Regions from separate parts of the Modicisalibacter sp. 'Wilcox' genome, predicted to be linked through region 4. Evidence: predicted binding sites of a transcription regulator. Region 4 holds the regulator's gene; each other region holds the start of a gene.

Region 1 (6,899 bases), on a different contig from region 4:
ACGGCATCCTCCACGAGCAGCTCGACAGCCGCCACAAGCCGTGCAACTTCGCCAACCTGGTGATCCCCGGGCGGGGGCAGCATGGCTGAGCTGCAGAGCGTCGAACGGGCCCTCGAGGCGCTGCTGGACGGCGTCGCGCCGCTCGAGGCCGAACCGGTCGCCGCCGAGCAGGCGGCCGGGCGCGTGCTCGCCGAGACGGTCACCGCCCGCCTCGACGTGCCGCCCGCCGACAACAGCGCCATGGACGGTTACGCCCTGCGCCACGCCGACGCCGGCGGCTGGCTGCCGATCAGCCAGCGGGTGGCGGCCGGGCATGCGCCCGCGCCGCTGGCGCCGGGCAGCTGCGCGCGCATCTTCACCGGCGGCGAGATCCCGCCGGGCGCCGACACCGTGGTGATGCAGGAGCGCGTGGAGATCCGGGAAGACCGCGCGTTCATTCCCGGCGACATCGCGGCCGGCGACAACGTCCGCCGGTGCGGGCGCGATGTCAGCACCGGCGAGCCGCTGCTGGAGGCCGGCACGCTGCTGGAAGCCGCCGCCCTGGGGCATCTGGCCGGCCAGGGCATCACCCGCGTGAGCGTGCGCCGCCGCCCGCGCGTGGCGCTGCTGTCCACCGGCGACGAGATCGTCGACCCCGGCCAGCCGCTCGGCCCCGGGCAGATCCACAACTCCAACCGGCCCATGCTCTCGCGGCTGCTGGAGCGCTTCGGCGCCGAGCTGGTGATGCGCGAGACCGTGCCCGACGACTTCGCCACGACGCGACGGATTCTCGGCGAGGCCGCCGAGCGTGCCGACGTCATCATCACCACCGGCGGCGTCAGCGTCGGCGAGGAGGATCATGTCCGGCACGCCCTGGAATCGCTGGGCCGGCTCGACCTCTGGCAACTGGCCATGCGCCCCGGCAAGCCGCTGGCGCTGGGACGCATCGGCCGGGCCCGCTTCGTCGGCCTGCCGGGCAATCCGGTATCGTGCTTCGTCGGCGCCTGGGTCTACCTGCGCCCGCTGATGGGTGCGCTGCTGGGCAGCCCGCGCATGGCCGAGCTGCCGCGCCTGTGGGCCCGCGCGGCCTTCACCACGCGCACCCAGGCCCGCCGCCACTACATGCGCGTCGCCCTCGACTTCACGCCGGAAGGCGTGCTCGCCCGGGCCTTCGCCGACCAGAACTCGGCGGTGCTGTCATCGTGCCTGGACGCCGATGCCTTGGCGGTGATTCCGGCGAACAGCACGCTCGAGGAAGGCGACACCGTCGAGTGTCTGTGGCTGACCCACTGACCCACTACCGGGCGTACCAGCCACAACGGTGAACGGCCTCCATCGCGAGGCCGTTCATTGTGTCAGGTCAGATCACCGAACGGCTGAATGGTCACCGGCTCGCCCGCCTCGACGGTGGCGCGGTCGTCGCCGATCTCGATCAGGCAGTTGGCCGCCACCATCGAGCTGAGAATGCCGGAGCCCTGACGGCCGGTGGTGCGCACCCACAGCCGTCCTGTCTCGTCGCTGCTGTAGACGCCACGGTGGAAGTCGACGCGCCCGTCACGGCTCTTCAGGGGTTCCGCGGCCAGCGCGGTCAGGCGCAGCGGCTGCCAGTCGCGCTCGCCCTGCATGCGACGCAGCATCGGCTGCACGAACTGCAAAAACGTCACCATCACCGCCACGGGATTGCCGGGCAGCCCGAAGAACGGCACCTCGCGCTCGCCGTCCCGGCGGATGCGCCCGAACGCCATCGGCCGCCCCGGACGCATGGCGATCCGCCACAGCCCCAGCTCGCCGATGGCCTCCAGCGCCGGCTTGACCCAGTCGGCCTGCCCCACCGAGACACCGCCGCTGGTCAGTACCATATCCGCATCGCGAGCCGCCGCCGCGAGCGCCTCGCGCATGCCGTCGAGCTCGTCGCGCAGGATGCCCAGGTCGATCACCTCGCAGCCCAGGCGCGTCAGCAGCCCGCGCAGCGAGAAGCGGTTGGTGTCGTAGATGCCCGCGGCGGGCAACGGCTCGCCCTGGGCGGTCACCTCGTCGCCGGTGGAGAACACCGCCACGCGCAGCGGCCGGAACAGCTCGACCTCGGCCAGCCCCAGCGAGGCCAGCAGGCCCAGATGCTGCGGGCGCAGCCGGGTGCCCGCAGTGAGCGCCGTCGCGCCCCGGGCGAGATCCTCGCCGGCCTGGCGCACGTTCTGACCGTGACGCACGCGCTCGGGCCGCTCGATCACCACCCGCGCGGCGGAATCGGCCGCGGCGAGCTGCTCGCTCATGATCACGGTGTCCGCCCCCGGCGGCAGCGGCGCGCCGGTGGTGATGCGCACCGCCTGCCCGGACGAGAGCGTCATCGCCGGCCGCGAGCCGGCCAGCACCTCGCCGACGATCGCCACCTCGCTCGCCGGGTGCCGCTCGTCCCAGGCCAGGGCGATGCCGTCCATGGCGGCGTTGGTGTTCTGCGGCACATCGACCGGCGAGATCACGTCCGCCGCCAGGATGCCGTCGACGGCCTCGCTCAGGGGCACGCGCCGGGCGGCGACCGGCGGCGGGGTCATCGCCGCCAGGGCGTCCAGGGTCTCGTCGACGCCGAGCATGCGCTGGCCCAGCTCAAAGCAGGATAGTGTCATGTCATCTCCCTCGGGCCGCGGCGCATCTCGGGCCAGCGCTGCGGCCATTGGCGCAGCCAGGCGACCAGCGCGTCGTGATCGTCCATCGCCAGGCGCTCGACCCCCGGCGGCAGGGCAATGTCATCCGGCGTGGCCACCGCCCGCACCCAGGGGTCGCGATCGGCCATCAGCGGCTTGTCCAGCGCCCGGCGATGCAGCTCCAGCTTGGGCAGCGGCCAGGCCTTGAAGCCCTCCACCAGGATCAGGTCCGGTGCCAGGGACAGTACATGGGGAATCAGCGCCGCCAGGTCCGCCTCCTCGCGCTCCGGGGTTTCCATCATCAGGGCAAAGCGCTGGCCCGAGGCCACCAGCATCGGCGTGGCCCCCGCCTGGCGCAGTCGGTGGCTGTCCTTGCCCGGCTGGTCGACGTCGAAGGCATGATGGGCGTGCTTGATGATGGCCACCTGCAGCCCCGCATCGGCCAGTCGCGGCAACAGCGCCTCGAGCAGCGTGGTCTTGCCGGTTCCGCTCCAGGCGGCAATGCCCAGCAGCGGGGTCTCCAGCGTGTCAAGCGACAAGGTCATCGGGTTCTCTCGATCGTCGGGAAAACTATCGCGTCTCGGAAGCAACAGGCATGCCGACGCTCGGCCCCGCCAGGGGCAACAGGTCGGCGTCGTTCCTCGTGATTTCGCCCGGTGCTGGCGGCCCGGGTCAAAACGACCCGTCCGCCCGCAGGCGCCGCTCCATGGCGTCGCGCTCGTCGGGCGAGTTGAGGTTGGCGAAGGCCTCGCGGCGATCGGCGAAGTCGACGTGACACCAGGGGTGACGCGCGTACCAGCGGTCGATCTTGCGCTCGCCGCCGGCCAGGGCCTCGCCGAGGTCGTCGCGCAGTGCGGTGTCGATCAGCGCCACCACCGGATGGGCGCGCTCGCCGTCATGGGCCACGGCGATGCGGCACTCGCCGATGCCCTCGCGCAGGCGGGCCACCAGATCCTCGGGCAATGCCGGCGAGTCGCAGGGCACGAACAGCGCCCAGGGGGTCTCCACCGCACACAGTGCGCTCCACATGCCCATCAGCGGGCCGTGGTAGCCGGCCTCGCGATCGCTGACGAGCGGGTAGCCCAGTTCGCGGTAGCGTTCCAGGCTGCGATTGGCATTGATCAGGACCCGATCGACCTGGGGCGAGAGCCGGTCCAGGACATGCGCGATCAGCGGCCGGCCGGCGAGCGGCTCCCAGCCCTTGTCGCGCCCGCCCATGCGGCGCCCTTCCCCGCCGGCCAGTATCACGGCGGTCACTTCACCCTCGCGCATGACCTTCACTCCCCCTTGAAGCAGTATCCCGGCATCATACCCGCCTCAGGAGTTCGCGCCGAGGGGCCAGGCTTCCGGAATATCGGCCCTCGTCCCGCCCACCTGCAGGCCGCCTCTCTCCAGGTGCCATTCGGCGTCGCAGTGCTCGGTCAGCACGCTCTGCTGATGGGCGCTGAGCACGATGGCGCAGCCCGTCTCGCGCAGCGACAGGATCAGTACCGTGATGTCGTCGATCGCCTGGCGGTCCAGGCTCGCGGTGGGCTCGTCGAGCAGCAGCACGCGGGGCGACAGCAGCCAGGCCCGCGCCAGCGCCAGACGCATGCGCTCACCGCCGGACAACGACCGGGCGTGCTGGCGAGCATGGTCGGCCAGCCCGCAGCGCGAAAGCATCGCCGCGATGCGCGAGCGCGCGTCGTCGCCGCGCCAACCCTGCCAGCGTGCCACATGGCGCAGATTGCCGGCCACGCTGGTATCGAACAGGTAGGGTTGCTGGTGCAGGTAGAGCAGATCGCCGAAGCGCGGCGGCGCCGCTGGCGCGCCATCGTCCAGCGCCCAGCGGATGGTGCCGCGGCGCGGCGTGTCCAGCCCGGCCAGCAGGCGCAGCAACGTCGTCTTGCCGCTGCCGTTGTCGCCGCGCAGATGCACCAGCGAACGCCCGTCCCAGCGCAGGTGCGGGATCTCCCACAGGGGCGGCCGACGACCGAAGCCATGGGCCAGCCGGCTTACCTCGAGCATGATCGGTTCCTCGGCGATTCATAGAGGGTGTTTACAAACGTCACGAGCGACGGCCAGACAAGGCGAAATCAACCGAAACAGCGCAGTTTATGAGTCGATAAATGAGCATTTTAAGGTTAATTTCAACGCCGTATGGCCTAGCGCAGTAATTTGTAAGCGCCCTCTCAGGCACTCACCATCTGCTGCCCCCTTCCACGCATCACCCCCAGCAGCACATTGAGCAGCAGTGCCAGCAGCAGCAGCACCATGCCCAGCGCGATGCCCTGGGCGAACTCGCCCTTGAGGGTTTCCAGCGCGATCGCCGTGGTGATGGTGCGGGTGAAGTGCTCGATGTTGCCGCCGATCATCACCGCGCTGCCGACCTCGGCGATGATGCGTCCGAAGGCGGCCAGCACCGCCGCGATGACGCCGAAGCGCGCCTCGCGGATCAGCATGGCGAAGGCCTGCAACCGTCCCGCGCCCAGCTGGCGGGCGGTTTCCCAGGCGCGCTGGTCGATGCTCTGCAGCGAGCTGTGCAGCATGGCGATCAGGATCGGCGTCGCCAGGATGATCTGGCCGACGACCATGGCTCGCTGGGTGAAGAGCAGCTGCCACTCGCCCAGCGGGCCGCTGCGCGACAGCAGCATGAAAAGCACCAGCCCCACGACCACCGTGGGCACCGCCATGAAGGTGTTCACCAGCGAGATCGCCAGCCAGCGCCCCGGAAAGGCGACGCGCGCCAGCACCAGTGCGACCAGCAACGCCGGCGGCAGCGCCACCAGGATCGCCGTCAGCGAGACGCGAAATGACACGCCGATGATCTCCCACAGCGCCGGGTCGAAGGAGACCAGCAGGTGCAGCGCCTTCCCCATCGTGGCCATGAGTTCATTCATCGACGCGTCCTCGTGGGCTCAATAATCGGGCCCGCCCCCATGCGGAGGCGGGTGGGAGGGAGAAACATCTCAGTTGGCGCCGACCGCCTTGGACGGGTCCACCGTCTCGCCGGCGCTGGCGTGGAACAGCACCTTGCCCTTGAGGCGGAAGGCGTCGATCAGGGTCTGCCCCTCGTCGGAGATCAGCCACTGCGCCAGGGTCCGTGCACCCTCGGTATTGAGGTTCTTGTAGCGTTCGGGATTGACCAGAATCACCTGGTAGGGGTTGAACAGCTTGGTGTCGCCCTCGACCAGAATGGAGAGATCCAGGTTATCCTTCATGGCCAGCCAGGTGCCGCGGTCGGTGAGCGTGTAGCCCTGCAGCTCGCTGGTCATCTTGAGCACGGCGCCCATGCCCTGGCCGGCGGCCTTGTAGTTCGAGAAGTCGGGAGACACGCCCGCCGCCTTCCACAGGTGGTTTTCCTTCTTGTTGGTGCCGGAATCGTCGCCGCGGGACACGAAGGTCGCGTTCTTGTCGGCCAGCGTGGCCAGCGCCTTGACGGCATCATCGCCGCCCTTGATGCCGGCCGGGTCGTCGCTCGGGCCCACGATGACGAAGTCGTTGTACATCACGCCGTGGGGCTCGACGCCGTAGCCGGCATCGACGAAGGCCTTCTCCGCCGCGGGGGCGTGGGTGAGCACCAGGTCGACGTCGCCGTCCCGACCCAGGCGCAGCGCCTTGCCGGTGCCCACAGGGATGACCTGGATCTGGTAGGGATGATCCTGTTCGAACTTGGGCAACAGGTAGTCGAGCAGGCCGGAGTTGTAGGTGCTGGTGGTGGTCGCCAGGCGAATGATCTCGGCCGCCTGGGCCCCGGTCGCCAGCATGGCGGTGACGGCCGCGATGGCGAGCAGTGAAAGCCGACGTTTCAGCATGGGATCTCCTCGTGTCGTGTCGGATTGCGATGTGCTCGCTTCCTCCAGCAATTTCTATGCCCGACTGCGGCATCAAGTCCCCGACACCGGGCTGTCGCGATCATGTCAGCGAGAGGCGCCGGGGACAGGCCGGAGAGGGGGTCCTCGGCCCAGGGAGGGCCGAGGTAGCGCCCAGGGACGGGTTTACAGCGCCCCCTCGAAGGCCTGTCGCCGGGACAGCCTCGAGCGATCCCGCCGACAACGATCACGCGAGCCCCTGCTTCCGGACAATTGCCGGATTCCATCCCGGCTTTTACCATGAAAATAATCCGGTCGCTCACTAGATGTAACAAATTGACCCAATATCGGGACACTTTGTCCCGAGACGCAGAGAACGCCGTACATGACCGCATCCACCGAACTGCCGACCGCGTCCGTCCTCATCGTCGACGACGAACCCGGCATGCGCAGCTATCTGTCCAAGGCGCTGGCCTCGCGCTTCGCGCTG
Region 2 (6,899 bases), on a different contig from region 4:
GGCCTGCCGGCTGGCGGAACGGCTGCGGGCGCTGATCGCCGGGCTCGAGATCGACGGCTACCCGGAGCACGTGACCGTCAGCCTGGGGGTGGCGGCGTGGCGGCCGGGGGATGATCGCAAGTCGCTGGTCGCCCGTGCCGACCGGGCCATGTACCGGGCCAAGCGCCAGGGGCGTAATCGCGTGGTGAGCCAGGCCGATCGCGTCAACGAGGCGGCACGCCCGGGGGCCTGACCCCCGAGGGAGAGAAGGATTACTTGAGCCCCAGGCGCCGGGCCAGGCGGTGCAGGTTGCCGCCGTCCACACCCAGTGCGCGGGCGGTGGCCGACCAGTTGCCGTCGTGGGCGTCGAGGGCCGCGGCGATGTAGCGCCGCTGGAAGCGCTCGGTGGCCGGGCGCAGTGGCTCGTCGGGCCTGTCGGTCGTGCCGGCCGGCACCCGCTCGGCGGCTGTTGGCGCGGCCGGTGCCGGTGCCGCCGTGTCGGGCAGGTCGAGATGCGCGCGGGTGATGCGCACCACGGCCTGACGCCGGGTGTCGGGGTCCCGGCCGCCGGCCTCGCCCAGGCTGTCGCCCAGTGCCCGCAGCGCGGCACGCCCCAGGGTGTGTTCCAGCTCACGGACGTTGCCGGGCCAGTGCCAGGCTGCCAGTGCCGCCTCGGCGTCGGCCGACAGGCGCAGGTTGCCGATGCCCAGGCGCACCCGGTTGTCGGCGAGGAAGTGACCGGCCAGCAGCGGCAGATCCTCGCGGCGCTCGCGCAGCGGCGGCACCTGGAGGGGGAAGGCGCTGAGCCGGTGGTAGAGGTCCTCGCGAAAGCGCCCGGCGGCGGCCTCCGCGGCCAGGTCGCGGTTGGTCACGGCAATCACCCGCACATCCACGCGCTGCACGCGCTCGCTGCCCAGCGGCTGGATCTCGCCCTCCTGCAGGGCGCGCAGCAACTTGGGCTGCAGGGCCAGCGGCAGTTCCCCGATCTCGTCGAGCATCAGCGTGCCGCCGTCGGCCATGGCGAAGTGGCCGCGATGGTCCTGAATCGCCCCGGAAAAGGCGCCGCGCCGGTGGCCGAACAGCTCGCTCTCGATCAGCGACTCCGGCAGGCTGGCGCAGTTGACCTGGACCAGCGGGCCCTGGTGGCGGTTCGAGCGGGCGTGCAGGGTGCGTACCACGCGCTCCTTGCCGACCCCCGTCTCGCCCTGCAGCAGCACGCACATGTCGGTGGGCGCCACCAGATCGATGGTCTCGTCGAGGCGTCGCATGGCCGGGCTGTTCCAGTGCATGGCCGGCTGCGGCTGGCGCTCCTGGTCGAGGGCCTCGCTGAGCCGCGAGCGGGTCTGGTTGAGTTGGCTGGCCAGGCGCAGGCAGGTAGCCAGCAGATGCGCCTTGGCCAGCAGCTCCTCGTCGTCGAGCGTCTCGAGCCGTCCGGCCTCGAGGGCATCCAGCGTCAGCACCCCGAGCAACCGCTCGCCGTCGCGCAGCGCCACGCCCAGGCAGTCGTGCACCGTGCTCAGCGCTTCGTCGAGCAGGCCGTCGAAGGGGTCGGGCAGGGGGCTGTCGGGCGGGAAGCGGCACACCGCGTCGTGGCTGGCGATGGCGGCCAGGCGCGGATGGTCGGCGAGTACGAAGTGGCGGCCGCGCACATCGGCGGGCAGGCCCAGCACCGCCACCGGCTGTAGCCCCGTATCGGTGGCGACCATCAGGGTGCTGGCATCGGCCGGGTAGTCGCCCACCAGGGTGCCGAGCAGGTCCGACCAGCCGTCGGGCAGGGTCTCGGGTGGAGCGCCGTCGGCCAGCCGGGTCAGCAGCGCCCGCAGCGCCTGATAGAAGCGTGTCATTCTGACACTCCTTGCGGTGTTTCTGTCGGAATGACAGCAAAAAGTCTGTCATTTGTACAGTGGTGCGAAGGGCGCGGGGCCCAGGAGGCCGGACGCCCGGCCCATCACCTCGTGCCAGCGCCGTTGGCACGCGGCCTGCAAGGCAGACTGCGGCAGGCTGTCGCGGGGCCTGGGGGCTGGCACGTGCCTTGCGAAGGGTAGGGCGTCATCACTCAGTTCAGGAGTTTCACGCATGCTGACCCCGCAACAGGAAGAGCTGGTTGCCGCCACCGCCCCCGTCGTCGCCGAAAACCTCGAGGCGATCACCGCGCGCTTCTATCCGCTGATGTTCGAGCGCTATCCGGAGGTCAAGGCACTGTTCAACGCCGCCCACCAGGCTAGCGGCGGCCAGCCGCGGGCCCTGGCCGGCTCGGTGCTGCGCTATGTGCAGCTGCGTGGCGATCGTGAACAGGCCAAGGCGTCCCTGTCGCTGGTCGTCGGCAAGCACATTTCGCTGGGCATCCGCCCCGATCAGTATCCGATCGTCGGCGAGTGCCTGATGGCCGCGATCGGCGAGGTGCTGGGTGATGCCGTCACGCCCGAGATCGCCGCCGCCTGGCAGGGCGTCTACGAGGAGCTGGCCGGCCTGCTGATCGAGCTGGAAGCGGAAGCCTATCAGGAGTTCGCCTCGCGCCCCGGCGGCTGGCAGGGGGCCCGCGCCTTCCGCGTGGCCGAGACCCGCGACGAGAGCGCCGAGATTCGCTCCTTCGTGCTGGCGCCCGAGGATGGCGGCCAGGTGGCCGACTTCCGCCCGGGACAGTTCATCGGCGTCAAGCTGACCATCGACGGTGAGCCGGTGTACCGCCACTACAGCCTGTCCGCGCCGCCCAACGGCAAGACCTACCGGCTGTCGATCAAGCGCGAGCCGGGTGGCCGGGTCAGCCAGCACTTCCACGCGGCCATGAGCGAGGGCGCCCGGCTCGAGCTGCTGCCGCCGTCGGGCGACCTGACGCTGGAAACCGGGGCCGAGCCGGTGATGCTGATCAGCGGCGGCGTGGGCCAGACCCCGATGCTGTCGCTGGCCCATGAGGCGCTGGCGCAGGGTCGTCAGGTCACCTACCTGCACGCCGCCCGCGACGGCAGCGTGCATGCCTTCGCCGATGAAGTGGCCGCCCTCGAGGCGCGCTATCCGCAGCAGTTCAAGGCCGTCACCCTCTATGAGGCACCGCGCGAGAACGACGCCCCGGATCACGCCGGCTTCGTCGACCGCGCGCTGCTGGCCCGCTACCTGCCGGGGCCGCAGACCCTGTGCTACATCGTCGGTCCGCAGGGCTTCATGAGCCACGTCAACGCCGAACTGGCCGCGCTGGACGTGCCCGAGGCGAAGCGTCGCTTCGAGACCTTCGGCCCGACCCAGCCGCTGGCGGCATAAGGCGCCGGCCGGCCTCATGGTGCCACCCGATCACGGGATAGGAAAAAACTATGATGGCCGGCCATTGATTAGGGCTCTAACGAGCGCCATGTTCCCTCCACCACTCATGACGAGACTGGCCAAGGAGAGACCATGGCGCACGAGACACTGCTTTCCCCCCTGGATGTCGGCCGCCTGACCCTGCCCAACCGGGTAATCATGGCGCCGCTGACCCGTGCCCGCACCCCGGACAGCATCCCCGGCGACCTGCAGGCCGAGTACTACGCCCAGCGCGCCGACGCCGGACTGATCATCAGCGAAGCCACTAATATCTCGCCCACCGCGCGGGGCTACGTCTATACCCCGGGGATCTACACCGATGCCCAGGAGGCGGGCTGGCGCAAGGTGGTCAAGGCCGTGCACGACGCCGGCGGGCGCATGGCGCTGCAGCTCTGGCACGTGGGCCGGGTGTCCCACGAGATCGTCCAGCCCGAGGGGCGGCAGCCGGTGGCGCCGAGCGCCCTGCGCGGCGAAGGGGCCGAGTGCTTCGCCGAGTTCCCCGACGGCAGCGCCGGACGCTATCCGGTGAGCACGCCGCGGGCGCTGGAACTCGACGAGATCCCGGCGCTCATCGACGATTACCGCCAGGCCGCGAAGCGGGCCAAGCGCGCCGGCTTCGACATGGTCGAGGTGCATGCCGCCAACGCCTACCTGCTGCAGCAGTTCCTGGCCACCGGCGCCAATCGGCGCAGCGACCGCTACGGCGGCAGCGTGGTCAATCGTGCCCGGCTGGTGCTCGAGGTGGTCGATGCGGTCAGCGAGGTGATGGGCGCCGACCGGGTGGGCATCCGCCTGTCGCCGTTCATCGAGATCTTCGGCCTGTCCGACGATGAGCCGGAAGCGATGATGCACTATCTGGCCGAGCAGCTCTCGCGGCGCGGCATCGCCTATCTGCACATCAACGAGCCGGATTGGACCGGCGAAGGCCCGCAGCTGACCGATGCCTTCCGGCGCGACCTGCGCGAGCGCTTCCACGGCGTGCTGATCTACTGCGGCCACTACACCGCCGAGCGGGCCGAGGCGCTGATCACCGACGGTCTGGGGGACGCGGCCGCCTTCGGCCGGCCCTACATCGCCAACCCCGACCTCGTCGAGCGCTTCCGCCGTCAGGCGCCGCTCAACGAGCCGGACCCGTCGACCTTCTACGGCGGCGGCGCCGAAGGCTACACCGACTACCCGACGCTCGACTGACCCGGGGGCCACGGGGCTGTCCAGCCGCGTGGCTTGCCGCTATCCTGTGGGCAGGATGTCGCCACGGCGGCTCACGCTCACAGGTTAGGAGGACTCACATGCAGATCAGGACGTTGCTGGCCGGTTCCGCGATGCTGGCGCTGCTGGCGGGGTGTGCCACCGGTACCCAGCAGGGCACGGCGCCGGGCGCGCCGGCCACAGCCGATCAGGCGGCCGTCTACGAGGGGACGCTGCCGTGCCGCAACTGCGCGGGCATCGACATCACGGTCGCGCTCAAGGGTGACGAGCAGGCCAGCGATGCCGAGCGCACCTTCCAGCTGGATGCCAGCTATCGCGAGCACCCGCAGAATCCGCCCACCGAGCATTACGAAGGGCAGTGGGACGTGCTCAGCGGCACCGACAGCGACCCCGAGGCCACCGTCTACGAGCTGACGCCGGACGGCGAGGGGCAGGTCTACTACTTCCTCAAGCTCAACCCCGACACCCTGGAGTTGATCGACCCGCAGAAGCGCCGCTTCCAGAACGGCGAGGCGCTGCGGTTGACGCGCCAGGGCAGCCAGACCGGTCAGTAACACCCTTTTCCCAGTTTCCTTCGGAGATGGGCGCCGGGGGCAAGGCGGAACGAGGGTCCTTTGCCATGGATGGCAAAGGTAGCGCCCAAGGATGGGTTTACAGCGCCCTCGCGAAGCCTTGCAGCCGGGAAAGCCCACTCCCGCCTGATGAATTGTGAAAAGAGTTTCAGACCCGGTTGGTAGCGCATGACGGGGCGGCCTGCGGGCCGCCCCTGTCGTTGCGTGCCCGTTTCCCGCCCATTCCGCTGATCAAGAGTCGTCATGGCCAGAGCGAAGAGCGCCTTCGTGTGCACCGAGTGCGGTGCCGAATACACCAAGTGGCAGGGGCAGTGCTCGAGCTGCCGCGAGTGGAACACGCTCAGCGAGGTGCGCCTGGCGCCCGCGCGCCCGGGGGCGGCGGCGAGTCCCGCCGGGGCGTCCGGCCGCGGCGGCTATGCCGGGGCGCTGTCCCGCGAGGTGGTCGACCTGGGCAGCGTCGATCTCAGCGAGGTGCCGCGCTTCTCGTCCACCTTCGGCGAGTTCGACCGGGTTCTGGGCGGCGGACTGGTGCCCGGCTCGGCGGTGCTGCTGGGCGGTCACCCCGGCGCCGGCAAGTCGACCCTGCTGCTGCAGACCGCCTGCAAGTTGGCCCAGCAGCGCAGCGTACTCTACGTCACCGGCGAGGAGTCGCTGTCGCAGGTGGCGATGCGCGCCCACCGTCTTCAGCTGCCCACCCAGGGGCTGAAGATGCTCGCCGAGACCAGCATCGAGACGATTCTCGGCGTCGCCGAGCGCGAACGGCCCGACGTGCTGATCATCGACTCGATCCAGACCATGCACCTCGAGGACATTTCCTCGGCGCCGGGCGGCGTGGCCCAGGTGCGCGAGTCGGCGGCGGCGCTGACGCGCTTCGCCAAGCAGTCGAGCACCGTGCTGCTGCTGGTGGGCCATGTCACCAAGGACGGCTCGCTGGCCGGCCCCAAGGTGCTCGAGCACATGATCGACGCCTCGCTGCTGCTCGAGGGCGGCAGCGACTCGCGCTTTCGCACCCTGCGCGGCCAGAAGAACCGCTTCGGCGCGGTCAATGAGCTGGGTGTGTTCGCGATGCTCGAGCAGGGCCTCAAGGAGGTCAAGAATCCCAGCGCGATCTTCCTCTCGCGGGGCGAGGAGCAGGCCGCCGGCAGCCTGGTGATGGTGGTCTGGGAGGGCACCCGGCCGATCCTGGTCGAGGTGCAGGCGCTGCTCGACGAGTCGGCGCTGGGCAATCCGCGCCGTGTCGCGGTGGGGCTCGATCCCAACCGGCTGGCCATGCTGCTGGCCGTGCTGCACCGCCACGGCGGGCTGTTCACCGGCGATCAGGACGTCTTCCTCAACGTGGTCGGCGGGGTCAAGGTGCTCGAGACCAGCGCCGACCTGGCGGTGCTGCTGGCGGTGGTGTCGAGCCTGCAGAACCGCCCGCTGCCGCGCGAGCTGGTGGTATTCGGCGAGGTCGGGCTGTCCGGCGAGATTCGCCCGGTGCCCAGCGGCCAGGAGCGCATCGTCGAGGCCGCCAAGCACGGCTTCACCCGGGCCATCGTGCCCCGCGGCAACGCCCCGCGGCAGTCGCCCGAGGGGATGGAGGTGATCGCCGTGGACAAGCTGGCCGATGCCCTGGAAGCCCTGTAGCCATCCCGCCGCCGACGCGCTTGACGTAGAATTGTCACAGGTTCGAACGAGGAGAACAGCATGAGCGCCATTCGCCTGACCCAGTACAGCCACGGAGCCGGCTGCGGCTGCAAGATCGCCCCCGACGTGCTCGACGGCATCCTTGCCAAGGCGGGCCCGGGAGCCAGCAACGCCCGGCTGATCGTCGGCAATCAGGGTCGCGAGGACGCGGCGGTGTAC
Region 3 (6,899 bases), on a different contig from region 4:
GGGCTGGGCCAGGGCGCGCTCCAGCACCCAGCGAATGGCACGGTCGTCGTCGACGATGACGATACGAGCGGCGTCGGTCATAAAGCCCTCCAGCGGGTAGCAGCGGGTTCGCCTCCGGCGAACGTCACGAGGGGCGCGCCGGTGGCGCGATGGGGTAGCGGCCGGCTCACGCGGAACACGCCAGCGGAATCAGCAGGCGGAACTCCGTGCACCCGGGCTGCGAGTCGCACTCGATCAGCCCCTGGTGCTGATGCAGGATCGACTGGGCGATCGACAGCCCCAGCCCGCTGCCCTCGGCGCGGCCCGAGACCATCGGGTAGAACAGCGTCTCCTGGAGCGCGGGGGGAATCCCGGGGCCGTTGTCGATCACCGCCACCTCGCAGACCAGCCGATGGCGCTCGGCGCCCAGGGTGAACTGGCGCCGGGCCCGGGTGCGCAGCGTCAGCCGCGGTGCGTCGACGGCGCTTTCCTCCAGGGCCTGAACGGCGTTGCGGGCGACGTTGAGCACCGCCTGGATCAGCTGTGCCTCGTCGCCGTGCAGGTCCGGCAGGCTGGGGTCGTAGTCGCGCGCGTAGTCGACCCGCGGATGCTCGGCCTCGAGCAGTGCCCGCACCCGCTCGAGTACCTTGTGGATGTTGAGCGGCTCGTGGCCAACGAGGCGATTGGGGCCGAGCATGCGGTCGACCAGGTCGCGCAGGCGGTCGGCCTCCTCGACGATCACCCGGGTGAACTCGGCCAGCTGCGGGTCCGGCAGGTCGCGCTCGAGCAGCTGGGCGGCGCCGCGGATGCCGCCCAGCGGATTCTTGATCTCGTGAGCCAGCCCGCGCGAGAGCACCTTGATGGTCTCCTGACGGGTGATCAGCGCCTCCTCCCGGGAGATGCGCATCAGCCGGTCGCGAGGCTCGATCTCGAGCAGCAGCTCATTGTCCGACAGCGGCGTGGCCGTGAAGTCCACCGTGACCGGCTCGCCGCCGGCGGGCAGCAGCACGGCCTCGCGCTGGGTGAAGGGGTGCTGCGCCGCCAGCGCCTTGGTCAGCACCGCCGCGATGGCGCCGCCGTCGCCCTCCAGGCAGTCCAGGCGCGTGCCCCGGACCCGGCTCTCGCTGACCGCCAGCAGCGCCTCGGCGGCGGGATTCAGCCAGCGCACGCGCAGCGCATCGTCCAGGTAGACGACCGCGGTGGTCAGGTTCTCCAGCAGGCGTTGATACATGGGCGCTCTCCCCGTCGGGACATCTCACGACAAGCACTGCAAGAAGCGCGCCATGCCGGGCAGCCCGACAGCCAGCGGGATGGACGCCGGTGGCGCGCCCTTTCACGCACCATTATGGTGCATTTGTGCGTGCAGCGCTGCGCCGGGGTGGCGACACCGGCGTGTCGAGCGGGAGAAGCAGCGACCCGCCGTTCAGGGCGAGCGGGCGGGATTGTTGGGGTTGGCGGGCAGGTGGACGCTGGCACGCTGCACGTAGAGGGTCACCGGTGCACTGCGATGGCGCACCTGCCCCCGGGCGTCGAGCAGCTCCGCCTGCAGGGTGTGCTCGCCGCGCACCAGCCCCGTGACCATGAACACCCGGGCGTGCAGCGCCGACTGGCTGACCCGGCCGTCGACGAGCAGGCGCACCTTGTGATCCGGGCGCAGGGCGGGCTCGATGGCCAGCGCCACCTGGACATTGCCGGCGGCGCCGGTGGGCAGCGTCTCGCCATCCTCGGGCTGCGCGATGCGAAAGGTGGTGTAGGGCATGAACGGCGTGTCGGCACCCGCCGGTGGCCGTGCCGTGTCGCGCCCGGTGTCACGCGCCGCGGGTTCGCGCACGGGGGCGGACGGCAGCACGCTCAGCGGCTCCAGCTCGACGCGCTCGCCCTGCTCCACCGGCCGGTCGGTGAAGACCACGTTGCCCTGGGCATCGGTGGTGCGATAGACGCTGGCCGCCGAGGCGACGCCCGGCACGGTGCTGAAAACCAGGCAGACGGCCGGCAGCATGGCCGACAGGCAGCGGTTCATGGGAGCCCTCCTCCATGGCGTGGCGACACGGCCGCGTGTTCCGTCCGAGTGTAACGCAAAAAAAGAGCCCGCCGGTTGGCGGGCTCCGTGTCGCGGCACGTCCGGCGCGCGAGTGCGCCGGACGGGGACGCGGGATCAGCAGCTGTAGTAGAGGTCGAACTCCACCGGGTGCGTCGCCATGCGCAGGCGCTGGACGTCTTCTTCCTTGAGCTCGATGTAGGCATCGATCATGTCGTCGGTGAACACGCCGCCTTCGGTGAGGAAGGCCCGGTCGTTGTCCAGGGCTTCCAGGGCCTGGTCGAGGCTGTTGGCCACGGTCGGCACCTTCTTGCCCTCTTCCGGCGGCAGGTCGTAGAGGTTCTTGTCCATCGCGTCGCCGGGATGGATCTTGTTCTTGATGCCGTCGATGCCCGCCATCAGCATCGCCGCGAAGGCCAGGTAGGGGTTGGCGGTCGGGTCGGGGAAGCGAGCCTCGACGCGCTTGCCCTTGGGGCTGGCGGTGTACGGGATACGGATGGACGCGGAGCGGTTGCGCGCGCTGTAGGCGAGCATGACCGGCGCCTCGAAGCCCGGCACCAGACGCTTGTAGGAGTTGGTGGAGGCGTTGGTGAAGGCGTTCAGGGCCCGTGCGTGCTTGATGATGCCACCGATGTAGTACAGCGCCATCTCGGACAGGCCGGCGTACTCGTCACCGGCGAACTGGTTGCTGCCGTCCTTCCAAAAGGACTGGTGGACGTGCATGCCGGAGCCGTTGTCGCCGACGATGGGCTTGGGCATGAAGGTCGCGGTCTTGCCGTAGGCATGGGCCACGTTGTGGACCACGTACTTGAGCTCCTGGACCTCGTCGGCCTTCTTGACCAGGGTGTTGAACTTCACGCCGATCTCGTTCTGGCCGGCGTTGGACACCTCGTGGTGATGAACCTCCACCGACTGGCCGATCGCCTCCAGGGTGTTGCACATCGCGCTGCGGATGTCGTGGAAGCTGTCCACCGGCGGGACCGGGAAGTAGCCGCCCTTGACCCGCGGGCGGTGGCCCAGGTTGCCGCCTTCCACGTTGGTGGAATCGGTGGCCCAGGCGCCTTCCTCGGAGGTGATCTTGTACATCGCGCCCTGGAGATCGGTCTTCCAGTGCACTTCGTCGAAGATGAAGAACTCCGGCTCCGGGCCGAAGAAGGCGGTATCGCCCAGGCCGGTGGACTGCAGATAGGCCTCGGCGCGCTTGGCGATGGAACGCGGATCGCGCTCGTAGCCCTGCATGGTGGCCGGCTCGATGATGTCGCAGCGCAGCACCAGGGTGGCGTCCTCGGTGAACGGATCGAGGAAGCCGGAACCGTCTTCCGGGCGCAGGATCATGTCGGACTCGTTGATGCCCTTCCAGCCTTCGATGGAGGAGCCATCGAACATCTGGCCGTTCTCGAAGAACTCTTCATCGACGGCACCGGCCGGAATCGTGACGTGCTGCTCCTTGCCCTTGGTGTCGGTGAAGCGCAGGTCCACCCACTTGACGTCGTGTTCTTCGATCAGGGCGAGTGTCTTCTCAGACATGATGTCCTCCACAAATGAGCCGATGGCTTGCGTGTCCAGCGTCGTTGTAGCACGCCGCATCAGGATTGCCCATGACGTGCCGTTCTGAAAAATGAAATGCAGACACCGTGCCAAGATGGCGCACTCCCCGGCCAGCCCTCTCCAACCCCTTGAAATTCTGCGACAAACCGCGCCCCTGCCGAGGCGAGAAGCGATCACAAATGCCGAGACCGGAATGGCATGCACCCGTTTTTGCCACACTCGTGCACCATGAACGATCATACGCCCCCGCTAAAGCACCATAATGGTGCATGCGCTCACGGCGGCCCGACCATCTCGCCCCGATGGGTCTTCTCAGCCATGCGCACAGGGAAAAATCAGCCACGAAGGCGTGCAAAATCAGCAGGCTGCCACATTGATACTTTCTGAAACCACTGGCTACGCTTTATTACAAACAACGCGCGGGACGGCAGGGCACGCTGGAGACACCGAGACCGAGCGCCACGGGCACCGTGCTGCGGGCGGCTGGCAACATGGCAACCCGGCAACCCGGCCAGCACCGTCACTGGGGCGCCATCATGCATTCCTACAGTGTCATCCTCGACGCCCGGCGCGGCTACGCGCGGCTGGGGCGCTGCCTGGCCGGCCTCGCGCGAGACTTCGACCAGACGCCCGCCCGCCACGAGATCTGGCTGCTGCTCGACAAGCCCCGCAGCCGGGTCGAGCGGCTGGCCGACACCCATGGCGCCCGGCTGCTGTTGCTGCCCGACCTGCCCCGCGGCCAGCGCCTCAACATCGCCGCCAACCGCAGCCAGGCCGACGTCCTGCTGTTTCTCGACCCGGCGACTGACCCGCCGCCGGGCTGGCTGGTCCTGGTCGACCAGGCGCTGGGCGCGTCGCAGTGGGACGTGGTCGCCCTGGTCAGCGACGGCTGGCGCGCCATGCACTGGCTGTCGCGCCTGCCCGGCGGCGGACGCATCCGGCTGCTGGCGATGCGCCACAGCTGGTTCGAACGGGTCGGCGGCTTCGACCCGGAGCGGGAAGGCACGGCCGAGCGCGATCTGCTGGCCCGCCTGCGCGCCTGTCACGCCAGCGTGCTGCAACGACGGGCGGATGACGGCCAGCCGGCGGCGGGGTGAACCGCACCGTCGCCTGCCGTGCGATAGACTGACGAGACACGGAGGTGGCGCGCGACGGACGCGCGGGGAGGAAAAGGCCATGAACGGGCTGGATATGGCGCAGGAACTGACCTGTCGCCTGCGCGGTCACTGGCGGCGCAGCCAGGCGGAACCGCTGTGGGGGCGCAGTGCGATTCTCGTGCTGCCCCGGGTGCTGCCCAGCGATGCCGAGGCCCGGCTACCGCATCGTGCCCCCTGGTGCCTGGGGCGAGAGAGCCTGGAGCGGCTGCTGATCAACCTGAGCGACATCGCCCGGCTGGTCTGCCTGGGCACCGCGCTGCAACCCCATCATGACCCGCAGGCGCGCATCGCCCTGACCTTCGATGCCGGCTGGCGCAGCACGCTCGAGGTGGCCATGCCGCTGCTCGCGCACTACGCCATTCCCGCCAGCGTGTTCCTGAGCACCGGCTGGTTGCGCCATCCGCGGGGCTGCTGGCGTCTGACCATCGGCGAAGGCCTGTGGGAAGGCCACGGCGCCCGGCACATCCACGACACCCTGGCCGACGCCGGCCTGCCGCTGCCGCCGCTGCCGCCCGCGTCCCCCGACACTGCCTACAGCCGCGCCCTGGCCCGCTACCTGACGCAGCTCGAGCGACAGGACCCGCGCCGTCTCGCCGCGGTGGCCGACTACCTGCACGGCGAGCTGGGCCATGCGCCCCACAACCTCGACCCCTTCAGCATCCGTCGGCTGGAGCACGAGGGCCTGGTGCGCTTCGGCTGGCGCGGGGTGGGCCTGAACGACCTGGAACCCCTCGACGATGACGCCGTCCGCGGCCAGGTGAAGCGCGCGCGCAAGGAACTCGCCCAGTTATGCCGCGAGCCGCTGCCGGTCTTCGCCTACCCCGACCGGCAGCCCTCGCCGCGCCTGCGGCGGCTGGTCAGCCAGTGCGGCGTCAGCATGGCGCTGGCCGGGCAGGGCGGCTGGCTGTCGCCGCGCAGCGACCCGCTCGCCCTGCCCCGCATCCCGCTGACCCAGCCGCTGGCGCAGAGCCCCGGCCGGCTCTTCGACTACCTGCTCGGACAGTTGTGAGCCCGAACACTCACGGCGACTTGTCCTGCTGGCCCTGCTCCATCATCTGGTAGAGCTGTTCGTGCAGCTGACGGGCGTTCTCCTGCATCTGGCGCCGCAGGCGGAAGATCTCCGCATAGACCTTGCCGGCCTGTTCCGGGTCCGCCTTGTCGTCCAGAGACAGCTCACGCAGTCGCAGCCGCTGCTGCATCATCTGTTCCATCAACGGCTGCTGTTCCTTGTAGAAGTCGCGCTGGAGCTGGCGCAGCTTCTCGCGCTGCGGCCCCTGCAGCCATGCCGGGTCGCCCGCCATGCCGCGGCCATACCAGCCGCCGGCGTCATCGCCATCGTCGTCCATCATGCCGGGGCCCATGCCCGGGCCGTAGCCGCCCATCATCCCGGGACCATAGCCGCCCATCATGCCGGGGCCCATGCCGGCGCCGTAGCCGCCCATCATGCCGGGCCCCATGCCGGCACCGTAGCCACCCATCATCCCGGGGCCCATGCCGGCACCGTAGCCGCCCATCATGCCCGGTCCATAGCCGCCATGACCGAACCGGCCGTCCTCGTTGCCGTGAGCCAGCGCCAGGCCGGAACCCAGGCCCAGCGATGCGGCCAGCAAGCCACCCAAGAGCCATGCCTTCATCGTCTACCTCCTCGCGAGTCGTCTCGAAACCGTGCCTCTCCAGACTAGAAACAAGGCCGCCCCGACGGCTTGACGAGGGTCAAGACAGCGACAAAGTGGTCGAAAGCCGTGGCGAATGGTGGCAGTAGCCGGGGGCTAGCCACTATAATGCGCCCCCTATTTTCCCTGCAGGATCCCGTCGTGATCGAGAAACTTCGCAACATAGCCATCATCGCTCACGTCGACCACGGCAAGACCACCCTGGTCGACAAGCTCCTCCAGCAGTCCGGCACCCTGGACCGCAAGGCCGAGGGGCAGGAGCGCATCATGGACTCCAACGACCAGGAAAAGGAACGCGGCATCACCATCCTGGCCAAGAACACGGCGATCCGCTGGCAGGCACCCGACGACCAGGTCTATCACATCAACATCGTCGACACCCCGGGACACGCCGACTTCGGCGGCGAGGTGGAGCGCGTGATGTCGATGGTCGACTCGGTGCTGCTGCTGGTCGACGCCGTCGATGGCCCGATGCCGCAGACCCGCTTCGTCACCCAGAAGGCC
Region 4 (6,899 bases):
GAGACCAGCAGGCGCTCGATCGGCAGGCTGCCGATCAGCTTGTCGCCGCGGGTGACCACCAGCAGGGCATCGGTGGTGTCGGGCAGGCGCTCGTGACGGCGCAGGTAGCGCAGCACGACATCGAGGGTGATGTCCGGGCGGATGGTCACCGCATCGGTGTTCATCAGCCCGCCGGCGGTGTCTTCCGGGTAGGCGAGCACCGTCTCGAGACGCTGGCGCTCCTGGGCCTCTATCGAGGCCAGCACCTCGAGCGTGACGGTGTTGGGCAGCCGCTGCAGCAGGTCGGCCAGGTCGTCGACGTCCAGCCCCTCGGTAGCCGAGACCAGCTGCTGGGCGTTCATCCGGTTAAGAAACAGGGTCTGGAGGTCGTCGTTTAGGTATTGCAGGACCTCGCCCTGCAGTTCGGACTCGACCAGTTCCCAGAGCACCTCGCGTTCCCGCGGCGGGGTGGACTCCAGCAGATGAGCGACATCGACGGGTGCCAGGCCGCGGTTGAGCATGCGCCGGGCCTGGTCGAGGGCGCCGCTTTCCAGCGCCTCGTTGAGTCGATCCAGGCGGGGCTGCAAGCGTTCGGGATTCTGGCTCATGCGGTCTGACGTCCTCGGCCGGGTAGACACTGGCAGGCGCCATCTTAGCACTGCCTTAAGAAAAGCCGGCAGCCCCGGCGCCCCGGTGGCGTCGAGTCATTGCTCCTCGTCGAAGCGCGCCTCGAAGAGCGACTGGAGGGCGTCCAGGGCCTCCTCGGCCTGGGGGCCTTCCGCCTCGATGGTCAGGCAGGTGCCGCAGGGGGCGGCGAGCATCAGCAGCGACATGATGTTGGCGGCGTCGCCGCAGCGGGTCTGGTGGTGGACGGTGACCCGGGCCTCGTAGCCCTGACAGCACTGGACGAGCTTGGTGGCGGCCCGGGCATGCAGGCCGCGCTTGTTGGTCAGGGTCAGCTCACGGCTCGGCACGGGTCGCCCCCACGGCGGTATTGATGCCCAGCTCCCGATGGCGCAGCCGTACCTGATAGCGCCCGGCGAATATCGCGGCGAGACGTTCGGTGAGATAGACCGAGCGATGCTGGCCACCGGTGCAGCCGATGGCCACGGTCAGGTAGCTGCGATTGCTGGCCTGGTAGGCCGGCAGCCAGCGATCGAGCCAGGTGTGGACATCGTCCTGCATGGCGATGACGTCGGGGTAGCCCTCGAGAAAGTCGACGATCTCCGGGTCGCGGCCGTTGAACTGGCGAAGCCGGGGGTCCCAGTAGGGGTTGGGCAGGCAGCGGGCGTCGAAGACGATATCGGCATCGAGTGGTACGCCGCGCTTGAAGCCGAAGGACTCGAAGGTCAGGGTGAGCTGGCCGCTGCGGTGATGGGCGACCTGTTCGGCGATGCGTCCACGCAGCTCGTGCACCGACAGCTGGGAGGTGTCGATGACGAGGTCGGCGAGGTCACGGATGCCCGACAGGGCCTGCTCCTCGGATTCGACGGCTTCCGCCAGGGTCATCTCGGTGTCCCGGGTCAGCGGGTGGCGGCGCCGCGTGGCCGAGTAGCGCTCGAGCAGGATCTTGTCCTCGGAGGTCAGGTAGACCACCTGACAGTCGAGGCCGCGGGCGCGCAGGGTCTCGAGCAGCCCGGGAAATCGCTCGAGGGCGGTGGGCACGTTGCGGGCATCGATGCTCACGGCGATGCTGGAGCGGCGGGCATCGTCCTGACGGAGTTCGTCGATCAGGGGGTCGAGGAGCATGGCCGGCAGGTTGTCGATGGCATAGAAGCCCAGGTCCTCGAGGGCCTGAAGCGCGATCGACTTGCCGGAACCGGAACGACCGCTGATGATCACGAGCTGCATCGCGGCGGCTCTCCTGATGGCGGTGAAACGCGAGACACGGATCCGGCTACCCGGGTGTCTCGCCGGGGGCGTTTTCCTGGCGGCGGATGGCCTCGAGCAGTATCTCGTAGAGTTCGCGCTGGCTCTCGCTGCGACGCAGGCGGGCGCGGATGGTGGCATCGTTCATGATGCCGGCCACCTGGCCCAGCAGGGCAAGGTGGGTGTCGTCCGCCTCCTCGGGCACCAGCAGCACGAAGATCAGGTCGACCGGTTCGCCGTCGACGGCATCGAAGTCGATGGGTTCCTGCAGCTTGAGGAAGCCGGCGATCGGTGCCTTGCAGTGTGGGTTGCGCGCATGGGGAATCGCCACGCCGTTGCCGATCCCGGTGCTGCCCAGCCGCTCGCGGCCGATCAGGCGGCTGAAGACTTCCTGGCTGTCCAGGCTCGGCGTGTTCTGCGCGATGAAGGTGCTGAAGAATTCCAGCACGCGCTTCTTGCTCCCCCCGGGCACCGCGAAGAGCGTGCGCTCGGGGGGCAGGATGGCTTCCAGTGTCATGATGGGCGGAGTCAGCGAGCCCCGGCGCCTTGCGCGCGGGCCTGAGCCTTTTCCTTGTGCTTGACGAGTTGGCGATCGAGCTTGTCGGCGAGGGCGTCGATGGCGGCGTACATGTCGCCGTTCTCGGCTTCGGCGTGCAAGTCGGCACCGGCAGCGTGGAGGGTACAGGCAGCCTGGTGACGTTCCTTCTCGATCGAGAGGGTCACCTGAACCGTCGTGATGTTGTCGTAATGGCGCTCGAGACGCGTCAGTTTCTCGTTGACGTAGTCACGCAATGCATCCGTCAGTTCGACGTGATGGCCGGTGATGTTCGCTTGCATGGACACGCTCCTGTTCCGGCGGGTGGTGGCTCGATTGTAACCCTTTTTGCAGCTTAGCAAACCCCCGGGAGACGCCGATAGGCAGATGCGTCGACGCTGGTGTCCGAGGGCCTTTTCAGGCTAGTCGCTTGCGCTCGCTGGAGGAAGGGATACCCATGGCCTCGCGGTACTTGGCGACGGTGCGGCGGGCCACCTTGATGCCGTCCGCGGCCAGCAGGTCGACCAGCTTGCTGTCCGAGAGCGGCTTGCGCGGAGGCTCCTCGCCGATCAGCTTCTTGAGCCGGGCGCGGATGGCGGTGCTGGAGTGGGCGTCGCCCTCGCCGCCGACATGGCTCGAGAAGAAGTACTTGAGCTCGAAGACACCGCGCGGCGTGTGGATGAACTTCTGGGTGGTCACCCGGGAGATGGTGGATTCGTGCATCTCCACCGCCTGGGCGATATCGGCCAGGATCAGGGGCTTCATGGCCTCCTCGCCCTGGTCGAGGAAGTCCAGCTGCCGGGTCATGATCTCGCGTCCCACCTTGAGCAGGGTGTCGTTGCGGCTGGAAAGGCTCTTGATCAGCCAGCGTGCCTCCTGCAGGTGCTGCTTCATGAAGGTGTTGTCGTCGCTCTTGTCGGCGCGGCGGATCAGGGCGGCATAGTCGGGCTGGATGCGCAGGCGGGGCAGCGCCTCGGGGTTGAGTTCGATGCGCCAGCCGTCGCGGGTGCGGCGCGCCAGCAGGTCGGGGATCACGTAGTCGTTGCCGGAGGCGTCGAAGGCCTGGCCGGGGCGCGGGTCGAGGGTGCGGATCAGCGCGATCACGCTGTCGAGCTGGGCGTCGTCGAGCCGCAGCCGGCGCTTGAGCAGCTTGCGGTCGTCGGCGGCCAGTGCCTCGAGGAACTGCCGGACCAGCCGTCGGGCCTGGGGCAGCAGAGGGGTGTCGTCGGGCAGGACGCCGAGCTGCAGCAGCAGGCATTCGCGCAGATCGCGGGCCAGCACGCCGGTAGGGTCGAACTGCTGCAGGCGCATCAGCACCGCTTCCACCTCGGGGGCGCGCAGGCCCGCGAGCCCCTGGGCACGCAGGCCGTCGACGAGGGCGTCGACCGGATCGGTCAGGTAGCCGTCGGCATCGACCGCGTCGATCAGGGTCTCGGCGATGAGGATTTCGCGCTCTCCCAGGCCGGCCATGGCAAGCTGCCAGGCGAGGTGATCCTGCAGGCTTTCGCCGGCGGCATTGCGCTCGAGGTCCGGCCCCTCGTCGCTGCGCCCGCCGGAAGCAAAGTCCTGATAGGTGTCGGACCAGTCACTGTCGACGGCCAGTTCATCGGGGATGTCCTGGTTCCAGTCGTCCTCGGCCGCTTCGCTGACCGCGGTCTCGCCGAATTCCTCCTCCATCTCCAGCATGGGGTTGGACTCGAGCGCCTGCTGAATTTCCTGGCGGAGGTCCAGCGTCGACAGCTGCAGCAACTGGATGGCCTGCTGCAGCTGGGGCGTCATGGTCAGCTGCGTGCCGACCCTGAGCTGCAACGTGGGTTTCATAGCCATGACATGCCTACTTCGCTGACGGATTCGGGGATACCGTATCCCGGCCCCTCTTGCCTTGCAAGTAAATAAGCAATAAGTGTGCCACAAGGTGGCGGGCGCGGTGCGCCCTGCGGGCTAGAGCCGGAATTCGTGGCCCAGGTAGACCTCGCGGACCTTTTCACTGGCCAGGATCGCCTCGGCGCCGCCTTCGGCGATGATCTGGCCGTCGCCGACGATGTAGGCCTTGTCGCAGATGTCCAGGGTCTCGCGGACGTTGTGATCGGTGATCAGGATGCCGATGCCGCGGTCGCGCAGCTGGCGGATGATGCTCTTGATCTCGCCCACCGAGATGGGGTCGACGCCGGCGAAGGGTTCGTCGAGCAGGATGAAGGCCGGCTCGGTGGCCAGCGAGCGGGCGATTTCCACGCGACGCCGCTCGCCGCCGGACAGGCTCATGCCCGGATTGTCGCGGATGTGGCCGATATGGAACTCCTCGAGCAGCTGCTCGAGCTGCGCCCGGCGGCCCGCCCTGTCGAGGTCCCGGCGGGTCTCGAGAATGGCCATGATGTTGTCGGCCACCGACAGCTTGCGGAAGATCGAGGCTTCCTGGGGCAGGTAGCCGATGCCGGCGCGGGCACGCTGGTGCATGGGCGCACGGCTCAGGTCCAGGTCGTCGATCGCCACCTCGCCGGCATCGGCACGCACCAGGCCGACGATCATGTAGAACGAGGTGGTCTTGCCCGCTCCGTTGGGGCCGAGCAGGCCGACGATGCTGCCCTGGCCGATGGTCAGGCTGATGTCCTGGACCACACGGCGGCTCTTGTAGCTCTTGGCGAGATGGCGGGCGACAAGGGTCTTCATGCTATTCCTCGAAGCGGCGGGTTCACGGCGACGACTTGGGTGTCAGGGTCATGCGCACCCGCTGGCCATCGCTGCCCTGCGCGCTGGAGCGGGCCTGGACCTTGCGGCTGTCGAGGTAGTACTCGACGTAGGCGCCGTTGAAGGTGTCCCGGGCCTTGTGAAGCTCGGCGTTGCCGATCAGCTCGACCCGGCGCTCGCCGGCATGGTAGACGACGGTGTTGCCCCAGCCCTTCACCAGGGGCTCCTTGGGAGCGGGGCGCTGCTCCAGGTAGGCGCGCTGCTTGTCGCCGGTGGCGGTGACCTGGGTCACCTCGCCCTGGTCGTTGCGTTCGATCTCGACGCGTTCGGCCTCGAGCACCATGCTGCCCTGGGTCAGGTTGACGTCGCCGGTGTAGACGGCGGTGCCGGCACGATCATCGAGATCCAGGCGATCCGCCGCCACGTTGATGGGTTGCCGGGCATCGCTTTCCAGCGCCGAGACGCCGGGGGCGAACAATGCCAGTGCGGTCAGGCCGAGGCCGGCAAGATAGGGGCGCATCAGGTTCCTCCCTGTGGGCTGATCGGCGGATGAAAGCCCTGAACGTCGCCGTTCAGGCGCATGCGGCCGGTGTCGATCCAGGCGTCGAGCCGGTCGCCGCTGGCGTGCTGCCGGTGCTGGCGCAGCGTGGCACGGCTGTCGCTCCAGGCGTGGTAGGTGTCGGCATCGTAGTGGAGCACGTCGCTTTCCACCTGCCAGCCTTCTTCCGGAGCCTGCAGCTTGGCGTCGCCGACGAGCACCAGCGGGTTGCCGCCGGCCTCCAGCCTACCCTTGTCGGCGGTGGCAAGCCAGGTGCGGCCCTGCTTGTCGTCCAGCCGGGCTCGGGGCGTTTCCAGGCGAGTGATGTCATCGTCCGGGGTGTGCGCCAGGCGCGGGGTGGTCAGGTGCTGGTAGGCCCGGCCCGTGGCATCGAAGCGGGTCAGGCGGGCATTTTCCAGATAGTAGTCCGGCTCGCCGGTCTCGCCGGTCGGCACCGGACCGGGCAGGCCTACATCGCGCTGGTCGATGAGCGTCAGCACGCCGCCCAGGCCCACCAGGAGCAGGACCAGCAGCAGGGTGGAGAGGCGTCGGCGCGACAGGGTCATGGCGTCAGCCCTGGCCGTGGAGGTAGGTGTCGAGTACCGACGCCCAGTGTCCCTGCAGTTCGAGCAGGCCATCGCAGATCTCGCGGACCGCGCCGTGCCCGCCGCTGCGGGCGGTGACCCAGTCGGCGTGGCGGCGGATGTAGTCCGGGGCGTTGGGCACGCTGATGCCCAGACCGGCGCGCTGGATGGGGGCCAGATCGGGCAGGTCGTCGCCACAGTAGGCTGCCTGCTCCCAGCTCAGCCCTAGCTTGTCGAGCAGCTGGCGCAGCAGGTCGAGCTTGGCGTCGTTGCCCTGATAGACGTGCTCGATGCCCAGTGCGGCGGCGCGGCGGCTGACCATGGACGAGGTGCGCCCGGTGATCAGGGCGATCTCGATGCCCGCCTGGCGCAGCAGCTTGATGCCCTGGCCGTCCTGGGTGTGGAAGCTCTTGATCTCCTGGCCGTCGGACTGAAAGTGCAGCCGCCCGTCGGTCATCACGCCGTCCACGTCGAGGGCCAGCAGCCTGACGCGGCGGGCGCATTCCACGAGGCGCGGGTGATTGAGGCGCGGATCCAGAACCATGGCGTTCTCCTCCTGTCGGTGGGCGGGGTGCGGGGCTCGGCTCAGATGACGCCGCTGGCCAGCAGGTCGTGCATGTGCAGGGCGCCGATCGGGCGCTCGTCGGCATCGACCACCGCCAGGGCGGTGATGCGATTGTCCTCCATCAGCTTGACGGCCTCGGCGGCC

Evidence for each region. Region 4 encodes sigma-54, which starts transcription at its own class of promoters, with help from an activator protein. Its sites were predicted from a motif close to TGGCACNNNNNTTGCTNT; they were not measured.
Region 1: mobB (molybdopterin-guanine dinucleotide biosynthesis protein B) is a predicted target of sigma-54. The motif match lies at 3,202-3,219, and genes of this name have one in related genera.
Region 2: hmpA (NO-inducible flavohemoprotein) is a predicted target of sigma-54. The motif match lies at 1,948-1,965, and genes of this name have one in related genera.
Region 3: glnA (glutamate--ammonia ligase) is a predicted target of sigma-54. The motif match lies at 3,640-3,657, and genes of this name have one in related genera.

Annotation. Positions count from the first base shown of each region.
Region 1 covers NZ_WNXF01000016.1:3,460-10,358, reverse strand. The annotation lists gene moaB (molybdenum cofactor biosynthesis protein B) at 1-89, shown strand, start outside; gene glp (gephyrin-like molybdotransferase Glp) at 82-1,272, shown strand; gene G7A98_RS13840 (bifunctional molybdopterin-guanine dinucleotide biosynthesis adaptor protein MobB/molybdopterin molybdotransferase MoeA) at 1,335-2,600, opposite strand; gene mobB (molybdopterin-guanine dinucleotide biosynthesis protein B) at 2,597-3,163, opposite strand; gene mobA (molybdenum cofactor guanylyltransferase MobA) at 3,291-3,890, opposite strand; gene G7A98_RS13825 (ATP-binding cassette domain-containing protein) at 3,936-4,625, opposite strand; gene G7A98_RS13820 (ABC transporter permease) at 4,790-5,497, opposite strand; gene G7A98_RS13815 (substrate-binding domain-containing protein) at 5,567-6,412, opposite strand; gene G7A98_RS13810 (sigma-54 dependent transcriptional regulator) at 6,795-6,899, shown strand, end outside.
Region 2 covers NZ_WNXF01000003.1:40,414-47,312, forward strand. The annotation lists gene G7A98_RS03550 (sensor domain-containing diguanylate cyclase) at 1-232, shown strand, start outside; gene norR (nitric oxide reductase transcriptional regulator NorR) at 252-1,823, opposite strand; gene hmpA (NO-inducible flavohemoprotein) at 2,056-3,234, shown strand; gene G7A98_RS03565 (alkene reductase) at 3,367-4,464, shown strand; gene G7A98_RS03570 (copper resistance protein NlpE N-terminal domain-containing protein) at 4,563-5,036, shown strand; gene radA (DNA repair protein RadA) at 5,298-6,680, shown strand; gene selD (selenide, water dikinase SelD) at 6,741-6,899, shown strand, end outside.
Region 3 covers NZ_WNXF01000002.1:46,898-53,796, forward strand. The annotation lists gene glnG (nitrogen regulation protein NR(I)) at 1-81, opposite strand, end outside; gene glnL (nitrogen regulation protein NR(II)) at 167-1,210, opposite strand; gene G7A98_RS02165 (DUF4124 domain-containing protein) at 1,403-1,999, opposite strand; gene glnA (glutamate--ammonia ligase) at 2,135-3,544, opposite strand; gene G7A98_RS02175 (hypothetical protein) at 4,057-4,662, shown strand; gene G7A98_RS02180 (polysaccharide deacetylase family protein) at 4,742-5,731, shown strand; gene G7A98_RS16575 (periplasmic heavy metal sensor) at 5,742-6,356, opposite strand; gene typA (translational GTPase TypA) at 6,537-6,899, shown strand, end outside.
Region 4 covers NZ_WNXF01000012.1:43,197-50,095, reverse strand. The annotation lists gene mgtE (magnesium transporter) at 1-587, opposite strand, end outside; gene G7A98_RS11875 (HPr family phosphocarrier protein) at 684-953, opposite strand; gene rapZ (RNase adapter RapZ) at 940-1,830, opposite strand; gene ptsN (PTS IIA-like nitrogen regulatory protein PtsN) at 1,877-2,365, opposite strand; gene raiA (ribosome-associated translation inhibitor RaiA) at 2,377-2,685, opposite strand; gene G7A98_RS11855 (RNA polymerase factor sigma-54) at 2,801-4,210, opposite strand; gene lptB (LPS export ABC transporter ATP-binding protein) at 4,325-5,050, opposite strand; gene lptA (lipopolysaccharide transport periplasmic protein LptA) at 5,073-5,588, opposite strand; gene lptC (LPS export ABC transporter periplasmic protein LptC) at 5,588-6,172, opposite strand; gene G7A98_RS11835 (HAD hydrolase family protein) at 6,177-6,734, opposite strand; gene G7A98_RS11830 (KpsF/GutQ family sugar-phosphate isomerase) at 6,776-6,899, opposite strand, start outside.